4 regions of the Turicibacter sanguinis genome follow, and region 3 is predicted to be linked to each of the others. Evidence: riboswitches for the same ligand, from Rfam matches in the RefSeq annotation. Region 3 holds a riboswitch; each other region holds the start of a gene.
The links. A riboswitch is a leader RNA that binds a small molecule or an ion and turns the genes downstream of it on or off. The one in region 3 is predicted to bind lysine.

Region 1 (3,217 bases), 1.1 Mb from region 3:
ACCATGAAAATGTTGTCCTTTTGTCCAATTCTGCTTCCCTTTTAAATCTTTTTCTACAACGAAAAAAGAAGAAGGTTTAAAAGAAGAAATGGGTTGATTATCAATTTGAAATTCTGTTGTCCCTTTGTGAACCGTTCCAAATCGAACAAGTCGCTGTGGGTTATCAAAATTTAATGTAAAATGATGGGGAATCGTATAATCAGCAATCCCGAACTCATAATAACCAGGGCGTTCGTATAATAAGAAATAGCCATTTTCAGGATGTTCAATATCTTTGAAAATTTTACAATACTTCTCTTGGAATGCCTTGAAATTTAACTCATAAAGGACCGCTTCTCGAAACTCCTCTGAAGAGTGAACGATTGTCATGCTAAAACCTCGCTGTCAAAAAAACTGATTTTAATTAAGTATAACATACTACAAAAGTCATTTTCAAAATGTATCTTTAAATGATTGAATTCGATAAAATAATTGACTTTTTGTCTCTAAATGAGTTAAAATCTAATTATAAAAAATTAAATAATGAACTAGAACAAACGACACATGTAGTGCTTTGCACGTAAATCTGATTACGGTACAAGGTGACTTCGTGTGTCTTTTTTTGCGTTCTTTTATGAAAAGAAAGGAAAGATACTATGCCAAAAACAAAAATTCAAAAATTATTCTTTGCTGTACTAACTGTTTTTATTACAGTTCATTTATTCGTCTTTTATAACGTAGCCATTGAAATGGGAGGAATGTCAAATCAAGTCTTTGTTACTTCTTTAAAAATCGTTCCGATTGAATTCATCTTCGCCTTACTTATTGAAATATTTATTGCAGGTCCTCTTTCAGAAAAACTTGCTTTTAGTATGATTGATTTCAAAAAAGATAGCCAAGTGATTATTACAACCGTATTTATTTGCTCGACTATTGTCTTCATGTGTCCTTTAATGTCATTAGTTTCAACTATTTTATTCCACGGTTTCACAAGCGAACTAATTGCTACTTGGTTCCAAAATATTGTGATTAACTTACCCTTTGCTTTCTTTACTCAAATTTTCTTTGTTCAACCCTTTGTTAGATATATTTTCCGATTTGTCTTTAAACACCAGTTAGATAATGAAAAACAGTACGATACAAATGAAATTGAAGTCGCTTAAGATGAAAAAGTTATCCTCCTAATTGAGGATAACTTTTTTTCTAATACTAAAATATGACATCCAAACGGAATAAAGGGGGGATGATTGACATAAAATAAAGAGAATTCACAATTAAATAGTATTAAGCATGATGAAACGTGCTTATTCAAACCATCATTAAAACGTAGAGGTTGCGAAGGCTTAAGAGTACTAATAACGAGGTAAGCGCGATGACTTATTGGGAAAGGAAGATTCGCCGAAGAGATTAACTGACGCTTTAAGGTTAATTCTCTGGGGGTGCATAAAAGATATGCATCACTGTCACAAAAATCACTTTGTGGTGTGCTACATTTGAGGATATCCCAACCGATTTTTCGGTATATTAAAGGCCCCTTGAATGTATTCGAGGGGCTTTTTTAGTGCCTTATCAAAATGAAAAAAGGAGTCTAGGATGAAACTACATGGAACAATGAACATTGAAAATCAACAATTATTTATTGGAGGGGTAAGTTGTCAAACATTGGTTAACACTTATCAAACACCACTTTATGTCTTTGACGAAGCACTACTTAGACAAAATTGCAAAGATTATAGGAAGCATTTTAAAGTTGAGGAGCGAGGGAATCGTGTGGCTTATGCCGGAAAAGCTTTCTTGCCACTTTACATGTGTCACCTGATTAAAGAAGAGGGGCTTTATCTTGATGTTGTATCTGGTGGTGAACTGTATACTGCTTATAAAGCTGATTTTCCAATGGATCATGTTTTGTTTCATGGTAATAATAAGACATTTGATGAAATCAACATGGGCTTAGAGTATGGTGTCGGTGTTTTTGTAGTTGATAATTACTATGAACTAGAGACGCTAAATACAATGTGTCATAAACGTGGTAAACAACAAAATGTTTATTTAAGAATTACACCTGGTATCGAAGCACATACACACGACTACATTAAAACAGGACAAATCGATTCGAAATTTGGATTCACCTTATCGAATGGGGACTTACAAAGATGTCTTGAAGTGTTTCATAAGTATGAGCATTTAAATTTAATTGGTTTGCATGCGCACATTGGATCACAAATTTTTGATGTGAATCCCTTTTTAGATGAAGTTGAGATTATGATGACACTCGTAAAAGATATTAAAGAGCAATTTGGATTTGAGATTACTGATGTTGATTTAGGTGGAGGAGTCGGCGTTTATTACACAGAGAAGGATGCACCTAAATCGATTGCACAGTTTTGTGAGGCAATTTTAACAAAAGCCCAGACGGTTTGCGAAACTTTACAAATAGATATTCCAAGATTGATTATTGAACCAGGGCGCTCAATTGTTGCCAATGCAGGAAGTACTTTATATACGGTTGGGTCAATGAAAGATATTAAAGATGTTAGAACTTATGTTAGTGTCGATGGAGGAATGACAGATAATATTAGGCCTTCTTTATATCAAGCGGTTTATGAATGTGCCATTGCAAATTGGATGGAATCAGGAAACGAGCGTCATGTTACGATTGCCGGAAAATGTTGCGAAAGTGGGGATATCTTAATAACTGACGTTGACGTAAATAAGATTGAAAGTGGGGACATTTTGATTATCACCTCAACAGGTGCTTATGGTTATTCCATGTCCTCAAATTATAATAAAATTCCAAAAGCAGCAGTTGTTGCTGTGAAAGATGGTGAGGCTCAATTAATTTGTCGTCGTCAAACATATGAAGAACTTCTATCACTAGAAGTTTAAAGAGGTAAACAGGAGGGGAATTAAATGGGGATTTTAGTGCATAAATATGGCGGCACATCAGTTGCAAGTACGGATAAAATCAAAAATATTGCTAAAAAAATAGTCGCTGAAAAAGAAAAGGGACATGATCTGGTCGTTGTTGTTTCAGCCATGGGAAAAACCACAGATGATTTGATTGAATTATCAAAAAAAATATCAACTAATCCTGATAAACGAGATCTTGATATGCTCTTATCAACGGGGGAACAAGTATCCATTTCCTTATTATCGATGGCGCTTAAAGAATACGGTGTGGATGCAATTTGTTTAACCGGATTTCAGGCTGGTATCAAAACCCAAGGTCCTCATACAA
Region 2 (3,217 bases), 550 kb from region 3:
TTTAATTTTGCATTTGCTTTCGCATCAATGATAGCCGCACGAGTAATATCCACCCCACGTACTTCACTTGCCTGATCAGCCACCCATTGACCAATCGTTCCAACTCCACAGTAAGCATCTACCACTTTTTCAGTTCCTGTTAAAGAAGCAGCATACTTCACTTGATTATATAACTTCACTGTTTGTTCTGGATTTAATTGATAGAAAGCGCGTGGTGATAAATTAAATTTAAATTTACCTAAACGATCTGTAATAAAATCTTCTCCCGCTACTTTAATCATATCTGGTCCAAAGATTTCATGCGTGTCATCAGAATTATAGTTGACATAAACTGACTTCACTTCAGGACAATACTTCATTAAATCAAGCGCTAAAGAATACATCTTCTTGAAGTCTTTATTCGCTAATACAAACGTCACTTGAATCTCACCTGTTCGATATCCACGACGAACGACAATGTGACGAGCTGTTCCTTTTTTCGTTTTGGGTGCATACGCAAAAACTTTATAATCATCTAATAAATCAACCGCGTGATTCACGACTTTGTTGATTTCTTCGTATTGAACCTCACAATCTGTGACATTTACTAACTCTCGTGAGTTCATGCTATAGAATCCGACCATCACACCATCTTCATCATACCCAACTGGCATTTGAGCACGGTTACGATAATTATATGGATTATCCATTCCCATCGTTGGACGGATATCTAATTCTTCAGGATCTAAATTGGTGTAACGTTCAACCGCTTGCCAAATGGCATCGCGTTTAATACGCAATTGTTCCGGGTAGGTCATATGTTGTAATTGACATCCACCACATTGTCCATAAACCTCACAAGCTGGTTGACAACGATGTCTTGATTTTTTCTTAACGCGTACTAATTCTGCTTCTGCATAACCACCTGCTACACGTGTACAAGTTGCCACAACTTCTTCCCCAACTAATGTTCCTGGGATGAACACCGCTTGTTTTTTATAATAACCGATTCCCTCACCGTTAATCCCGATGCGTTTAATCGTCACTAAAAATTCTTGACCAACCTTTAAAGGTGACATATTCATAAAAAAAACCTCCAATGCTTTTAAGCTACCCTTTATCTTACCACATTCGTGATTATTTTACATATCTTATTCGCAGATAGTTGACAAAATCCTCTCTTATTCGCAATAAATACACTGAGATGATGATCTTTCATTTATTATGTTGCAATGATACGTAATTTTATACCATTTTTACTTATTTATAACAATTTATATTGACTCTACAATAAAAGATGCTACAATAGGGATAATTGAATACGTCTCTGTTCTCTTTGATGAGTTAGAGGTGCATGGCTAAAGAGTAGGAATTTCGAGAGTGACGTCTAAGACAAATTCTAAAAGGTATCCATGCCGAAGTGAAAATAGTGTCCGCTATTTTTTGCTGGGGTTAGATTGAAGAAGTCTAACACTGTCACTGCCTATGGTAGTGGAGAACTAATGATCGGAGAGTTAAATAATACGTGTATCACTAAGGGATCTTTTTTTAGCTACCCCATTATTGAGCAATGTATGAGTTTAACTCTGCATTGCTCTTTTTTTTATAACTTTCAGAGCCGGACGAGATGATTCAATCAAAGTTCAATATAAAAGGAGAGAATGAAAATGGTTGGAACCATCTATGCCTTAATTCCGGCAATCCTCACAATTCTTTTGGTTATCATCACACGTCGCGTTATCTTATCACTAGGAGTCGGTGTCATCTGTGCTGCTTTAATTTTATCAGCATTTAGCATCGGAGATACCATCTCAACCATACTCATCACTTTTAGTTCTCTAGTCATTGAAGAGGATGGACTTTACGGATTCTTAAATGAGTGGAATATGTCCATCATCTTCTTTTTAATCGCCCTAGGTATTATTACAGGCTATATCGTCTTATCAGGAGGGGCCACTGCTTTTACAAAAGCCATTATTCGTCGCGTTCAAACACGCGAAGGGGTACAATATACCGCTGCTATTTTAGGAATTCTGATTTTTGTTGATGACTACTTCAACGCTTTAGTCGTTGGAAATGTCTCAAAACCATTAGCCGAAGCACAAAAAGTATCGCGAGCTCGTCTCGCTTATATCGTTGATTCAACGTCAGCACCTATTTGTGTCATTTCCCCCATTTCAAGTTGGGCAACTGGAATCATGGGTTCTATGGCTGTCATCTTAGCAGGAGCAGGCATTTCTTACAGTGCCTTCTCAGCCTTCTTAATGACCATTCCTTATCATTTTTATGTCATCACAACCCTCATCATGGTCTTCGTTGTCATTCGCTTTAACTTAAATCTTGGATTAATGAAAAAATACGAAGCCGACACGTTACAAGGAAGCGACAGCTCAATTGTAGGCAGCGAACTATCGAATCCTCATGAAAAAGATGTTGAATCTTCAAAAGGAACGATTTGGGACTTAATTCTTCCTATTCTAACCTTAATTATTGTCACAGTTGGAACGATGGCTATCACCGGAATTCAAGGGGCACAATCAGTCACTGATCCTGAGTTTAACTTCTTCTTCACCGTCCTTGACAACATCGCTCTCTCTAAAGCACTTCGTTATGGAGGAATGGCTGGATTAATCGTTTCAATGGGACTGGCTTATCGTCATGTTTTAAACAAAGAAGTCACACTACCTGATTTTTTAAAAGCTTTTATGATAGGAGCTCGCTCTATGTTTGGAGCGATTGGAATTTTATTATTAGCTTGGGCGATTTGTGAACTAGTTGGAGCCTTAGATGCTGGAGGCTATTTAGCTTCAGTGATTACAAGCACCAATATTAATCCAAACTTTATTCCAGTTGTCATGTTTATAGTCGCAAGTTTTATGGCTTTCTCAACCGGAACATCTTGGGGATCATTCGGAATCTTACTTCCAATTGCGGGAAGTGTTGCCGCAGCCATCGACTTAAATCTGATGATACCGGTTATGGCTGCTGTCTTATCGGGTGCAATTTTTGGAGATCACGCGTCACCGATTTCAGATACAACCCTTCTATCAGCCACTGGGTCAGGTTGTGACCTCGGAGCTCACTTCAACTCCCAACTCCCTTACGCTCTATTATCAGCAGGTATCGCTGCCTTAGGCTATATGGCGTTTGGGGTGACAGGGACTTTAATGACGTCTTACATCGTCATGGCTTTAGGATTTGCTTTGGTAATTTTCTATGCTCGACGTCAAAACGTTAA
Region 3 (3,217 bases):
TTGATTTTATTTGATGAGCTAGGGGCAGGAACCGATCCGAAAGAAGGCGCATCACTTGCTATTTCGATTTTAAATTATGTTAAGGTTCGAGGAGCGCGTACGATTGCGACGTCGCATTACCCTGAGCTTAAGGCCTATGCTTATGAGCAAGATGATGTGATTAATGCATCGGTTGAATTTAATGTTGAGACGCTTTCCCCAACGTATCGTTTACTTGTTGGAGTACCTGGACGTTCAAATGCCTTTGAGATTTCAAAACGTTTAGGATTAAAAGAGGCCATTTTAAATCAAGCTCGTTCATATGTTGAAAGTGAACGAACAGAAATGACGGATTTAATTACAAAACTTGAGGATCGTGGATTACAATTAGATCAGGAGATTCAACATCTTCAGCAACAAAATACATTAGTTGAAGAAATGAAAAAAGAATATGAGCAAAAACTGGCAAAATTTGAGGCAGAACGTGAAAAAGTCTTAGAGGATATCAAAAAAGAAGCATTTGAAAGTGTTCGCCAAGCAAAAGAAGAAGCAGAACAAATTGTGATGGATTTACGTCGAGCGAAAAAAATGGCTGATTTATCAATGAAAGATCATGAGTTAACAGAAAAATTGACGTCATTAAAGAAAGCAGAGGCGAAACAAGCAGAGCAATTTAAGAAAAAGGCTCAAAATAAACAGCCGTTAAAACCAGGTGATGAAGTGATGGTTTTATCTTTAAATCGTCAAGGTGAACTGATTGAGCAAACCAAAAATGGAGAATGGATGGTTCAACTGGGTATGATGAAAGTGAACATTAAACCTGAAGATCTTCAATATTTACGTAAATCGGTTCAGAAAAAGGAAACAAAAAAAGGGCAAATGGTTCATAAACGTAATAGCCATGTCGGAATTCAATTGGATTTACGAGGAGAACGCTATGAAGATGCTATGTTAATGCTTGATAAATACTTTGATGATGTCTTATTGGCTGGATATCAAACGATTACGATTATTCATGGTCATGGAACGGGAGCTCTTCGCCAAGGGGTTCATAAATATTTAAAACAAAATAAACACGTTGCAAGCTTTAGATTTGGGGGAGCCGGTGAAGGTGGAACTGGAGCAACGGTTGTTGAATTAAAATAAGGGAGTCCTGTCTATCTCGAGTCAATCGGGATAGATTTTTTTGTGAAAATATATTTTTTAAAATAAAGTTTACATTATATGGAAATCATGTTATTTTATAAGAGGACAAAAAAAATCGTATAGAGGTAGCGTTGCATCAGAGTACAACAGGGAGCTGGCAAGTGAGGAAATGTTGGAAAGGTAATCATCGCCGAAAGTTTCGTATTGGCAAATACGTCACTTGGGGTTGCAGGAAATACCTGTAACACTCCTTCAGTTTTGAAGAGGAGCTATTAAACAGAGGACTTTTTTTCAGTCGTGTTAATAGCACGACTTTTTTTGTTACAATCAATTTTAATCAAAGGGGAGATTTTAATATGAGAAAATTAGTTGTAACGTTAGCAGGATGTATTTTGCTTGCAGGATGTAGCGGGAATGCTACAAGTAATTCAAAAGATACGTTTACGGTTGGAATGGAATGTAATTATGCTCCGTTTAACTGGCAAACGTCAGCACCAACACAGACAAGTGTATCAATTGGTGGAGCAGGATTTTGTGATGGATACGATGTGAGAATTGCAAATGAAATTGCAAAGAGCATGGAAAAAGAGTTAGTGATTAAAAAATTAGAGTGGGATGGTTTGCAATTATCACTAGAATCGGGAGAAATTGATGCGATTATTGCTGGGATGACCGCTAATGAGGAACGTGAACAAGGAATTGATTTTACGACACCTTATTTTGAATCAGAAATGGTACTGATTGTTCGTGCAGACGATGATTTAGTTCATGCAACATCTATTCAAGATTTTAGTGGTAAAAATGTGATTGGACAGATGAATACTAATTATGATACGGTAATTGACCAAATTGAAGGGGTGAATCACTTAACACCTAAATCTTCTTATCCTGAGTTAGTGGTCTCTTTACAATCAAATGAAGCAGATGCTATTACGGCTGAATTACCCGTTGCCGAAGGGGTCATTCAAGCTAATCCAGATTTGACTATTGTTCACTTTGCAGAAGGTAAAGGATTTGATATTGATACATCTGTTTCAATTGGATTAAAAGAAGGCAGTCGTGGTACAGAGTTCTTTAATCAAGTTCAATCTGCTTTAGATAATATTTCAGATTCGACTCGAAATGAATGGATGACAGAATCTCGCGAAAGTGCGCCAACAGGTGAATAATTATGATGTTCTTAACGACTCAAAATGGCTTTTTAAATAAATCATTTTCTTTATTTGTTAAAAATTTTGATTTGTTCATGTATGGAATTAAAATGACACTCATTTTAGCTTTTTTAGGAACGATGTTAGGCTTAGTTATTGGGTTAGTTCTAGGGGGATTGCGTGCGATTACAATTGAACCAAGAGACTTAAAAAGTGTAAAAGTGTTAAAAAAAATGATGCACTGTTTGATAGGTCTTTACGTTTGGTTTTTTAGAGGGACTCCAATGATGGTGCAAGCGATGTTTTTATATCATGCTTTACGTCCTATTCTAGGGTGGAGTTCATTAACTGCAGGGATTGTGATTATTTCGGTTAATACTGGGGCTTATATGGCAGAAATTATCCGTTCAGGTATTCAGTCAGTGGATAAAGGGCAACTTGAAGCCGCTAGAAGTATTGGAATGACCGCTTTTCAATCGATGATGTACATTATCTTACCTCAGGCGATTAAAAACGCCTTTCCTTCTATTGGAAATGAATTTATTGTGAATATTAAAGATAGTTCAATGTTAAATGTCATTGGGGTGATTGAAGTTTTCTTCCAATCTAAATCAGTAGCAGGAAGTGTGATGCTATATTCTGAGACGTTTTTTATTACGTGCCTCATTTATTTAGTGTTAACGACAATTACAGCACAAATTTTAGGTTGGATTGAAAAGAAAATGAACGTGAAAAAAACTTCATTTCCATCATCGCAAACGGTTCCAATGGCAAATCTTTAGGAGGAGAGTATGGCAGAAAATACGATGATCAACATCCATCATTTAGAAAAACGATTTGGAGAACTAGAGGTTTTAAAAAACATAGAGTTTCATGTGGATAAAGGAGAAGTTATTACGATTATTGGATCAAGTGGAAGTGGGAAATCAACTCTACTTCGA
Region 4 (3,217 bases), 1.4 Mb from region 3:
GACTGCACTTGTTGGGAAAATCGCATTTGAGAATCCATCACCAAATTGGAAAATTAAAATTGATGTTTGCGGTGTAATTCCAACTAACTCACCAAGTGGCGCCATAATCGGCATTGTTAAAGCTGCTTGTCCTGAACCTGATGAAATAAAGAAGTTAATAAACATTTGAACAAAGAACATGACATATCCCGCAATTAACGAAGGTAATTGACCGATGAAGTTTGATAATTGGTAAAGAATTGTATCAATAATTTGACCATCTTGTGCAAGAATCACGATTCCACGAGCAAATCCAACCACAATAGCTGCTCCAATCATATCTTTTGCTCCACTTACAAACGATGTTGCCATATCATCAAAACTTAAACGTCCAATAAATCCTGCCACGATTCCTGTAGCTAAGAATAAAGCCGCGATTTCTGGAATAGCAAAATCAAATTTTAGTACTCCAACGACAATTCCAGCTAAACAAACTAAAATCGAAGATAAAATAATTTTATGTCTTACTGTAAACTCGATATGTTCTTCAGTTGATTCTTTTAATGCTTCACGACGTGACTGATCAATTTCATAAACGGGACTTAATTCTGGATTACGTTTGATACGACGACCATACCACATTAAGAATAGAATAGATGCTAAAGTTGTAACTGCCCAAATTAGAGTACGGAATCCCACACCTGATCCAGCTTGAACATTTGCAATACTTTGAGCAACCCCTACTGAGAATGGATTAATCATTGCTGTAGCAAAACCAACAATACATCCAACATAAGAAATAGCCATCGCCATAATACTGTCATAACCTAAAGCTAAACAAAGTGGAATCAACATTGCAATAAATGGAATTGCCTCTTCCGTCATTCCAAAAACTGCGCCACCTAATGAGAATAATCCCATAATAAACGGAATCATTAACATCTCTTTTCCATGGAACGATTTAACGGCACTTGTAATTCCAGCATCAATTGCACGTGTTTTTGTAATAATAGCAATTGCTCCACTTACGATAAATAAAAAGGCAATAATTTCTGAAGCTCCTACAATTCCTTCTAATGGAGCTTGTAATAAACTAAATAATCCTTGCGGTGATTGCTCGATGTATTGGAACGATCCATCCACAACGACTGTTCGACCTAAATCATTAACCACTCGCTCATACATCCCAGCTGGTAATATCCATGTTGCTACGGCAACGATGACTAAGATAAAAGAAATAATAACTAGCGTATGTGGTACTTTAAATTCTTTTTTCGCACCTGCCTCAGTTTCAATACTTCTGGCTCTTCTAAGACTTAACATATATTAATCTCCCTTCAGGTTTTTAACATCCAATAAAGCATTGTCCCCATCTTTTCTTGGATGGTATGAGGTGCAAGAGCTTCACAATAAAAAAAGTCTTGAGTATCACTCAAGACTTTTCAGAAATAATCACATAACGTGCGTTTACTTTTGAATGCTCAAATGATAGCCCTCCACAATTTTTATGGTTGGCTTTAATAAAAAAAAGCCTTGAGCAAATCACTCAAGACTTTGAATTTTAATATATCATTTAATCGATATACAATGCATTCATCTTAAATGATAGCTCACCACAAAATATTTTGTGACAGTGTTAAGTATATTTTACATAACACCAGCTCTATCACCTTAAAGTATCGATGATAGGCTTCGGCGAGAACTCCTTTCCTATTGCGTCTACGTCTTCACTCTTCAATAGTACTCTTAGTTACCGCACCTCTATCTAAAACCTATTTATTTTTTAATTAATTAAATCATAAACTATATTCTATTCTTTTGCAAGTGTAAATTTATGTAACTATCCAATAAAATTTCTATTTTATATTTTTTTAATAAATACACTATAGAGAGCTAACTATAATAAATTTTTAAAAATGAGATGGCCTTAATGAGTATTAAAGAAAAAATTCATGAAATGGAAATTCATCATAAAGAACAACGTCATGAGGAAAAAAATTTGAGAAAAAAGAAGATAAATTATATAAATAGCCTATAAAGACACGCTAGTTTTAAAGCGTGTCTTTTTTATTTACTCATTTTTTTAGATTTCTTTGCACAAGCTTCCATAGCATTCATAATACTTGCTCTAAATCCCTCTTGTTCTAATTTAGCAACTGCCTCAATTGTTGTGCCACCTGGTGAACAAACTTGATCTTTTAATCCCCCTGGATGCATCCCTGTTTCTAGTACCATTTTCGCCGCTCCAAGCACTGCTTGTGCAGCAAATTCGTAAGCAAGATTTCGTGGCATCCCTTGTAAAACAGCAGCATCAGCCATTGCTTCAATCATCATATAAACATAAGCAGGTGATGATCCACTCACAGCAATAACGGAATCAATTAATACTTCAGACACCACTTCACATTTTCCAAAACTATTAAAAATAGCAATCACTTGATTTAACTCATTTTCTGTAACATTGCGATTTGGTATAATTGCTGACATCGCTTCACCGACTTGTGCTGGTGTGTTTGGCATTGTACGAACTACCTTAATACTTTTTTGAAAATAGTCCTCAATCATTTGAAGTGTTGGTCCTGCTGCAATACTCACAATAATGGTTTCTTTATGAATACTTTCTTTAATTTCATCAATAATAGCGGGATATAAATATGGCTTAACTGCTAAAATAACAATTTGACATAAATTTGCAACGTCTTGGTTTGAAGTTGTCCCATTTATTTTATAATCTTCAACAAATCGATTAACTTTTGTCTGGCTAGGATTAGACATCAAAATATCATTTGATAATATTAATTCAGATTTCAATAATCCTTTTAACATCGCCATCGCCATATTACCACTACCAATAAATCCAACCGGATACTTCATATTTCATCCTCCTTTATTTTATTATAGTCTTTTATTTATACTTCTCAATAATAATAAAAACGTTTACTTAACTATTCATTGCCTTCGTGGTATAGTAAGTTTAGTAATCATACTAGGGGGGATTTTTAAATGATGAAAGCTATTGAGTTTGTAAGAGATGGATTTGTTTTACGTGGGACTGAACACCTTCCTAATCAAATAAGTTCTTCTATTCCAGCTATAATTTTATTTCATGGTTTCACAGCTAATCGTTGTGAATTTGGATTTAGCTTCGTAAGATTGGCTAAACGATTAGAGACTGCTGGTATTGCAGTTTATCGCTTTGATTTTATGGGAAGTGGTGAAAGCGACGGTGATTTCTCAG

Region 1: another riboswitch for lysine. It lies ahead of lysA (diaminopimelate decarboxylase); the one in region 3 lies ahead of HLK68_RS13330 (transporter substrate-binding domain-containing protein).
Region 2: another riboswitch for lysine. It lies ahead of HLK68_RS01620 (Na+/H+ antiporter NhaC family protein); the one in region 3 lies ahead of HLK68_RS13330 (transporter substrate-binding domain-containing protein).
Region 4: another riboswitch for lysine. It lies ahead of HLK68_RS06375 (YfcC family protein); the one in region 3 lies ahead of HLK68_RS13330 (transporter substrate-binding domain-containing protein).

Annotation. Positions count from the first base shown of each region.
Region 1 covers NZ_CP053187.1:1,604,055-1,607,271, forward strand. Annotated here, with positions in the region: gene HLK68_RS07785 (helix-turn-helix transcriptional regulator) at 1-369, opposite strand, end outside; gene HLK68_RS07790 (DUF2798 domain-containing protein) at 636-1,142, shown strand; lysine riboswitch at 1,299-1,477, shown strand; gene lysA (diaminopimelate decarboxylase) at 1,573-2,865, shown strand; gene HLK68_RS07800 (aspartate kinase) at 2,890-3,217, shown strand, end outside.
Region 2 covers NZ_CP053187.1:296,787-300,003, forward strand. Annotated here, with positions in the region: gene rlmD (23S rRNA (uracil(1939)-C(5))-methyltransferase RlmD) at 1-1,064, opposite strand, end outside; lysine riboswitch at 1,317-1,489, shown strand; gene HLK68_RS01620 (Na+/H+ antiporter NhaC family protein) at 1,647-3,217, shown strand, end outside.
Region 3 covers NZ_CP053187.1:2,747,110-2,750,326, reverse strand. Annotated here, with positions in the region: gene HLK68_RS13335 (endonuclease MutS2) at 1-1,125, shown strand, start outside; lysine riboswitch at 1,238-1,405, shown strand; gene HLK68_RS13330 (transporter substrate-binding domain-containing protein) at 1,482-2,294, shown strand; gene HLK68_RS13325 (amino acid ABC transporter permease) at 2,297-3,058, shown strand; gene HLK68_RS13320 (amino acid ABC transporter ATP-binding protein) at 3,068-3,217, shown strand, end outside.
Region 4 covers NZ_CP053187.1:1,305,141-1,308,357, reverse strand. Annotated here, with positions in the region: gene HLK68_RS06375 (YfcC family protein) at 1-1,302, opposite strand, end outside; lysine riboswitch at 1,578-1,751, opposite strand; gene proC (pyrroline-5-carboxylate reductase) at 2,047-2,853, opposite strand; gene HLK68_RS06365 (alpha/beta hydrolase) at 2,983-3,217, shown strand, end outside.